Linked DNA regions of Rhodopseudomonas boonkerdii. The protein of the gene in region 1 interacts with the protein of each later gene in a pairwise test. Links are inferred from orthologs where the notes say so. Each region holds a gene or a part of one and is shown in the gene's direction. Other genes may lie near its edges.

Evidence for each region.
Region 2: the proteins of hfq (region 1) and rho interact in binary tests that used the Escherichia coli proteins (3 or more experiments, as listed by UniProt). The link is inferred for Rhodopseudomonas boonkerdii from one-to-one orthologs.

What each region holds. Positions count from the first base shown.
Region 1 is NZ_CP036537.1:3,042,969-3,046,719, forward strand. The notes cover bases 777-3,751. They hold hfq (RNA chaperone Hfq), read left to right. Parts: upstream 777-2,130; coding sequence 2,131-2,373; downstream 2,374-3,751. Other genes in these bases: ntrX (nitrogen assimilation response regulator NtrX), read left to right, coding at 777-934; E0H22_RS13970 (D-amino-acid transaminase), read left to right, coding at 1,077-1,934; hflX (GTPase HflX), read left to right, coding at 2,397-3,751. Outside these bases: more of ntrX, read left to right, coding at 1-776. UniProt on the Escherichia coli protein: RNA chaperone that binds small regulatory RNA (sRNAs) and mRNAs to facilitate mRNA translational regulation in response to envelope stress, environmental stress and changes in metabolite concentrations.
Region 2 is NZ_CP036537.1:289,572-293,288, reverse strand. The notes cover bases 778-3,717. They hold rho (transcription termination factor Rho), read left to right. Parts: upstream 778-1,584; coding sequence 1,585-2,850; downstream 2,851-3,717. Other genes in these bases: mnmE (tRNA uridine-5-carboxymethylaminomethyl(34) synthesis GTPase MnmE), read left to right, coding at 3,108-3,717; hemJ (protoporphyrinogen oxidase HemJ), read left to right, coding at 806-1,228. Outside these bases: E0H22_RS01330 (pyruvate, water dikinase regulatory protein), read right to left, coding at 1-338. UniProt on the Escherichia coli protein: Facilitates transcription termination by a mechanism that involves Rho binding to the nascent RNA, activation of Rho's RNA-dependent ATPase activity, and release of the mRNA from the DNA template.

The sequences.
Region 1 (3,751 bases):
CGCGGCGATGAACCAGCTCCGCCAGACCATCGACCGCGCCGCCAAGGCCAACAGCCGCATCCTTATCGTCGGTCCCTCCGGCGCCGGCAAGGAGCTCGCAGCACGCACGCTGCACGCCTCGTCGTCCCGCGCCAATGGTCCCTTCGTGGTGATCAATGCTGCGGCCATCACGCCGGAACGCATGGAGCTGGAGCTGTTCGGCACCGAACAGAGCAATGGCGAGCAGCAGCGCAAGGCCGGCGCGCTTGAGGAGGCCCATGGCGGCACGCTGTTTATCGACGAGATCGGCGATCTCCCGCGCGAGACCCAGAACAAGATTCTTCGCGTGCTTGTCGATCAAACCTTTATGCGGGCAGGGGGCACGACCAAAGTCAGCGTCGACGTCCGCATCATTTCGTCGACGGCGCGGAATCTTGAAGAGGAGATCGCTGCCGGCACCTTCCGCGAAGATCTCTATCACCGCCTGTCGGTCGTGCCGATCCGCGTCCCGCCGCTGTCCGAGCATCGCGAGGACATTCCGGAGTTGATCGAGTTCTTCATGGAGCAGATCTCGGCCAATACCGGTTTGCCCAAGCGTCAGATCGGTCAGGACGCCATGGCCGTGCTGCAGTCCCACGTCTGGCCCGGGAATGTCCGCCAGCTCCGCAACAATGTCGAGCGTGTGATGATCCTCGCCGGCGGCGGGCCGGAGGTCATCATCACGGCCGACATGCTTCCGCAGGATGTGGGCTCCATGGTGCCGTCGATGCCGACTTCGAACAACGGCGAGCACATCATGGGCCTGCCGCTGCGCGAGGCCCGCGAGGTGTTCGAACGCGATTACCTGATTGCGCAGATCAGCCGTTTCTCGGGTAACATCTCGCGCACCGCCGAATTCGTCGGCATGGAGCGCTCGGCTCTGCATCGCAAACTGAAAGCGCTCGGCGTGGGGTAAAACGCCGAGCCCATGCTGATCGTCGCCCGTGGCAGGCTCCGCCGAGGGGTTGCTCCGGCGCTTTGCGCCTTCGCTCTACCCATCCTGCGGGATGGTGTTTGTGTTATAGATCCCACGAAACAACAAACCGGAATCCGCCACCATGTCGCGCATCGCCTATGTCAACGGCCTCTACCAGCACCTCAGCGATGCCGCTGTGAACGTCGAGGACCGCGGCTACCAATTCGCCGACGGCGTCTATGAGGTTTGCGAGATCATCGGCGGCAAAATGGTCGATTTTCCCCGCCATATGGCGAGGCTGGAACGCTCGCTGGGCGAACTGCGCATCGCCATGCCGATGGCGCTGACCTCGCTCAAGGTCATCATGCAGGAGGTCGTTCGCCGTAACCGCATCAATTACGGTATCGTCTATCTGCAGGTCACCCGCGGCGTTGCCCATCGCGACCATGGCTTCCCGTCGCCCGAGGTAAAGCCGAGCGTGGTCGTCACCGCCAAGTCGCTGAACTTCGCGAAGAACCAGGCGGCTGCCGAACGCGGCGTAAAAGTCATCACCACGGCCGAGAACCGCTGGCCGCGCGTGGATATCAAGAGCGTCGGTCTGCTGCCCAACGTGCTTGCTCGCCAGGAGGCTCGCGACAAAGGGGCCTATGAGGCCTGGTATGTCGACGCGGACGGCTTCGTGACCGAAGGCGCATCCTGCAATGCCTGGATCATCACCAAGGACGGCAAGGTGGTCACCAAGAGTGCCGAGCGTGGCATCCTGTCTGGCATCACCCGTGCGGTTCTGGTCGAGGTTCTGGCCTCTCTCCAGCTCAAGCTCGAGGAGCGGAACTTTACGCCGGAGGAGGCGGCCAATGCCGCAGAAGCCTTCGTATCCTCGGCGAGTCAGATCGTCATGCCGGTGATCGCCATTGATGGAAAGAGCATTGGCGACGGTAAACCGGGACCGACTGCACTCCGTCTGCGCCAGGAATTCCATAAATTTGCGGACATTGGCTGAGGTTTGCTGCCTTTCTAGGCAGGTTTTCCGTGTGGCGGCTTGCCTTCACACGCCGTCTGCCGTCTAATTGCAGCGCTGTGCGCCCCGAGGGGGATCTTTGGGCGATGCAGCGGCCAGGCAATAACCCGGAAAAGAGGGCAGGCCCGGCGCAATAAAAGCAACAAAACAGACACAACAGACTGCGGGATTAAGAAAAATGGCGGCAGACCGCGCACAAAATCTACAGGACACCTTCCTCAACCACGTTCGCAAGACCAAGACCCCCCTGACGATCTTCCTCGTGAACGGCGTCAAATTGCAGGGTATCGTCACCTGGTTCGACAATTTCTGTCTTCTGCTCCGCCGCGACGGTCACTCGCAGCTGGTGTATAAGCATGCGATCTCGACCATCATGCCGGGCGCGCCGATCCAGTTGTTCGAAGGCGGCGAAGAGGCCTGAGCGAACGCTTAAGAGACGCTTGATTGGAATTTCGTAGCTTCGAAGGCAATGCTGCCGACCGTCCCACGGCCGGCAGCGAATCGACCGGCCGCGTTCTCGTGGTCGGCCCTTATTTGCGCGAGCGCCGCGGTGATGCCGAGGCGGCAGCCTATGCGCACATCCGCGACACCGATGCGCGCCTCGAAGAGGCGGTGGGACTCGCGCGCGCCATCGATCTCGATGTGATCGAGGCCGTCGCCGCGCCGCTCAGCCAGATCCGCCCGGCCACCTATCTCGGCAAGGGCAAGGTCGAGGAGATCGCCGGCCTCATCGCCGCGAACGAGATCGGCATCGTGGTGATGGACTGCGCGCTGTCGCCGATCCAGCAGCGCAATCTGGAAAAGGAGTTGAAGGCCAAGGTGCTCGACCGCACCGGCCTCATTCTCGAAATCTTCGGCCGCCGTGCAAAAACGAAAGAGGGCACGCTGCAGGTCGAGCTCGCGCATCTCAACTATCAGCGCAGTCGTCTGGTGCGGTCGTGGACCCATCTGGAGCGTCAGCGCGGCGGCTTCGGCTTCATGGGCGGTCCCGGCGAAACGCAAATTGAAGCGGACCGCCGCATGATCGGCGAGCGCATCACGCGGCTCGAAAACGATCTCAAGAAAGTGCAGGCGACACGCCGGCTGCATCGCGCCGGCCGCCGGCGCGTGCCGTATCGTGTCGTCGCGCTGGTTGGTTACACCAATGCCGGCAAGTCCACGCTGTTCAATCGCCTGACGCGCGCCGATGTGCAAGCCGAGGACATGCTGTTCGCGACCCTCGATCCGACGTTGCGTGCGCTGACGCTGCCCCATGGCGGCAAGGCGATGCTGTCCGACACTGTCGGCTTCATCTCCAATCTGCCAACCCAGCTCGTGGCAGCGTTTCGCGCCACACTGGAAGAGGTGCTCGAAGCTGATATCATCCTGCACGTGCGCGACATCTCGCATGAAGATGCTGAAGCGCAGCAGAGCGATGTCGACAATGTGTTGCGCCAGCTCGGTATCGACATCGATGCCGGCGCGCGTATCCTCGAAGTCTGGAACAAGATCGACCGTTTTGACGCGGAGCAGCGGGAGAACCTCGCGAACATTGCCGCGCGAAAACCGGCGGACAATCCGGTCTTCATGGTCTCGGCCGTGACGGGCGAGGGCGTCACTGAACTCCTCACCGCCATCGAGGACCGTCTTGCATCGACCCGTGTCACCCTCGACCTCTCCGTCGACGCATCGGACGGTGCCGGCGTCAGCTGGCTGCATCGCAACGCCGAGGTGCTTGCGAAGGAACTGCATGACGGCCATTTCGACATGACCGTCCGCGTGGATGAGACCAAGCGCGATGTGGTGATCAGCAAATTCGG
Region 2 (3,717 bases), 2.8 Mb from region 1 along the record:
CCGACCCTGCCGGAGGTCGAAGCGCCGAGATAGTTCTGGAACAGTTGCATCACCGGGCCGATGATCGACAGGCTGGGCGAATTGATTTCCTGGCACTTCGCTTCCAGTCGTTCGACCAGATCCTTTTCCAGCAGCGTGAACAATACGATTCCGGGCGCTTCCTCGATCTCGGTCAGCACGCGGTCAAGCTGCTTCTGGCTGCGAACCAGGGGGTAGACGTGCTCCACGGGCGTCACATTGGAATATTGCGCGGCGACCGCCCGGGCGACGGTAATCAGCGTCTCGCCGGTGGAGTCGGACACCAGATGAAGATGAAAAAAGCTGCCGGTGGTATGCACCATAACCCTGTGTGTTCTGTGAATCCCTGTGGAGCTCTTCGCCCCGTTTCGCGGCGATGGCGCGACGACCGGGATAACCCGGATTCTTTTTCACAGGCCTGCCAGCGGGGATACCGTTTGGCGGTGTCCGTCATGATAATGGGGTTATGTGAATTTGTCTCTCCGGAATCCTGACCGAACGCACGACAAGTTCCTGCATTGCTTGTCTTTGCCGATGACAAGAGGCTCGCGAACAATTCCGACCGCCATGTGCACAAGTACGGGACAATGCGGGGACAGGATTGTGCCGGCTAAATCCACGGCCAATCAGACTCAAACCTTAAGAATCTAATAGTAGATTTGAGGAAGAGGGCCCATGCCGATAGAGCGGGGATCACCGCACGGACCTCGCTTGCGAAACAACGGCAATCCCGTGCACATGTTCCCCTCAAGACACCGAGCACTCTGATAGATGGCAAGGCTTAGCAATGTATGAATGGGCGAAGGCTTTACACATCATCGCCGTCATTTCCTGGATGGCGGGGATGCTCTACCTGCCTCGGTTGTTCGTCTATCACTGCGACGCCGAGATCGGCTCAAAACAGTCCGAAACCTTCAAGGTGATGGAGCGCCGGTTGCTCAAGGCGATCATCAACCCGGCGATGATCGCAACCTGGCTTCTCGGTCTCTACCTCGCGTGGTCCGGTAGCTGGTTCAATTCCGGTTGGCTTCACGCCAAACTGTTGCTGGTGCTGCTAATGTCCGGCGTTCATGGCTTCCTGACCGCCCGGGTGCGCGATTTCGCCCTCGACCGTAACACACGTAGCGCTAAATTTTATAAAATTATCAATGAGATACCGACTGTCTTGATGATCTTGATCGTCATTCTGGTGGTGGTGAAGCCGTTTTAGGGCCCGGTGTCCCGGGGGCGGGGCGGCACGAAGCGCTGCTTCAAAAAGCCGGGACCGTACAGAACGCCATGGTCGGAGCCCAGGAGGAGATTTTCTGACATCCTGGCACTTCCGGCGATCTTGCGCGTTGGTCGGATGTCCCATATGTTCGTGGCTCTCCCACCCGACGCAGGCGATGCGGTTCGACCCGGCTTTTGAAATCCGCCGGCCGCTGCATCAGGCTTGAAGCTTCTTCAGCACCTTTATCGCTCAAGACTTCGTTGCCGGGGACCTGCGGGCTTTCGTGACTCTTCTGAGCGTCCGCACCTCTCCAGCAGCTTGCACCTCCCCACCGATTCTCCACAGGACCACCCCCAATGCGGGAAATGAAACTTCAAGACCTCAAGGCCAAGACGCCAGCCGAGCTCGTCTCGTTTGCGGAAGAGCTTGGGGTCGAAAATGCCAGCACCATGCGCAAGCAGGAACTGATGTTCGCCTGCCTCAAGCAGCTGGCATTGCAGGAAACCGACATCATCGGCGAAGGCGTCGTTGAGGTTTTGCCCGACGGCTTCGGTTTTCTCCGTTCATCGGACGCCAATTACCTTCCCGGCCCGGACGACATTTACGTCTCGCCCTCGCAGATCCGCCGTTTTGGCCTGCGTACCGGCGATACCGTCGAAGGCCATATCCGCAGCCCGAAGGAAGGCGAACGCTATTTCGCGCTGCTCAAGGTCAACACGCTGAACTTCGAGGATCCCGAGAAGTCAAAGCATAAGGTCAATTTCGACAACCTGACGCCGCTGTTTCCGAACGAGCGCTTCCGTCTCGAACTGGAAGACCCGACCCGCAAGGATCTGTCGCCGCGCGTCATCGATATTGTTGCCCCGATCGGCAAGGGCCAGCGTGCTTTGATCGTCGCGCCGCCGCGCACGGGCAAAACCGTGCTGATGCAGAACATCGCGCATTCGATCACGGCCAATCACCCGGAGTGCTATCTGATCGTTCTTCTGATCGACGAACGTCCGGAAGAAGTCACCGACATGCAGCGCTCTGTGAAGGGCGAGGTCGTGTCCTCGACTTTCGACGAGCCGGCCACCCGCCACGTCCAGGTTGCTGAAATGGTGATCGAGAAGGCTAAGCGCCTGGTCGAACACGGCCGCGACGTGGTGATCCTGCTGGATTCGATCACCCGCCTCGGTCGCGCCTACAACACCGTTGTTCCGTCTTCGGGCAAGGTGCTGACCGGCGGTGTCGATGCCAATGCGCTGCAGCGTCCGAAGCGCTTCTTCGGCGCCGCGCGAAATGTGGAAGAAGGTGGCTCGCTCACCATTATCGCCACCGCGCTGGTCGATACCGGCAGCCGCATGGACGAGGTCATCTTCGAAGAGTTCAAGGGTACCGGTAACTCCGAACTCATCCTTGACCGCAAGGTCTCGGACAAGCGGACCTTCCCGGCCATCGACATTTCGCGTTCGGGCACCCGTAAGGAAGAGCTCATCACCGATCCGCAGGTGCTCAAGAAGATGTATGTTCTGCGCCGCATCCTCAATCCGATGGGCACCATGGACGCCATCGACTTCCTGCTCGACAAGCTCCGCAACACGAAGAGTAATTCGGAGTTCTTCGATTCGATGAATACGTAAGGTTTTTTTGGTTCTGAAATTGAAAGGCGCCGCTGTTCTGCAGCGGCGCCTTTTTTGTTGTGATGCCACACACTCCATTCCTCATGGCGAGGAGGCGCGAAGCGCCGTCTCGAACCATGAGCTGGCCTGGCTCTGAATCTGTGGCCACCCTTCGAGACGCGCGCGATGCGCGCTCCTCAGGGTGAGGGCGGAGCGGCAGGATGAGGGCCGGAGCGAGAATCCCGTTGCGCCACACCCCCACCGTCGTCAAATAGGCGATGCATCCGCGCGACCAGACTATCTACGCATTATCCTCCGGTCGGCCCCCGACCGCGATTGCTATTGTGCGGGTCTCCGGCACTCGCGCCGGCATTGCGCTTGAGCGCCTCGCAAAAAAGCGACCGATACCTCGCGCGGCCACCCATGTGTTGCTCGCCGACGAGAAACTGGGCCCGATCGACGATGCCATGGTGCTTTGGTTTCCCGCGCCCGCCAGTGCCACCGGTGAGGACACTGCCGAATTTCACATTCATGGAGGCCGTGCGGTTCTCGTCGCATTGTTCGACGCACTTGCTGCCATCCCCGGTTTGCGTCCGGCGGAACCCGGCGAATTCACGCGTCGTGCTTTCGAAAACGGCAAGCTCGATCTGACCGAAGCCGAAGGTCTCGACGATCTCATCCATGCTGATACCGACCGTCAGCGCAAACAGGCGCTGCGCCAGCTCAAGGGTCTGCTCGGCGACAAAGCGAGAAACTGGCGCCAGCAGATCATCGAAGCATTGGCCCTGGTGGAAGTCGGCATCGATTTTTCCGACGAGGGCGATGTTTCCGCGGAACTGATGGCACCCGCATTGGAGAAGGCGGAAGCACTTTGCCGTGAGATCGAGG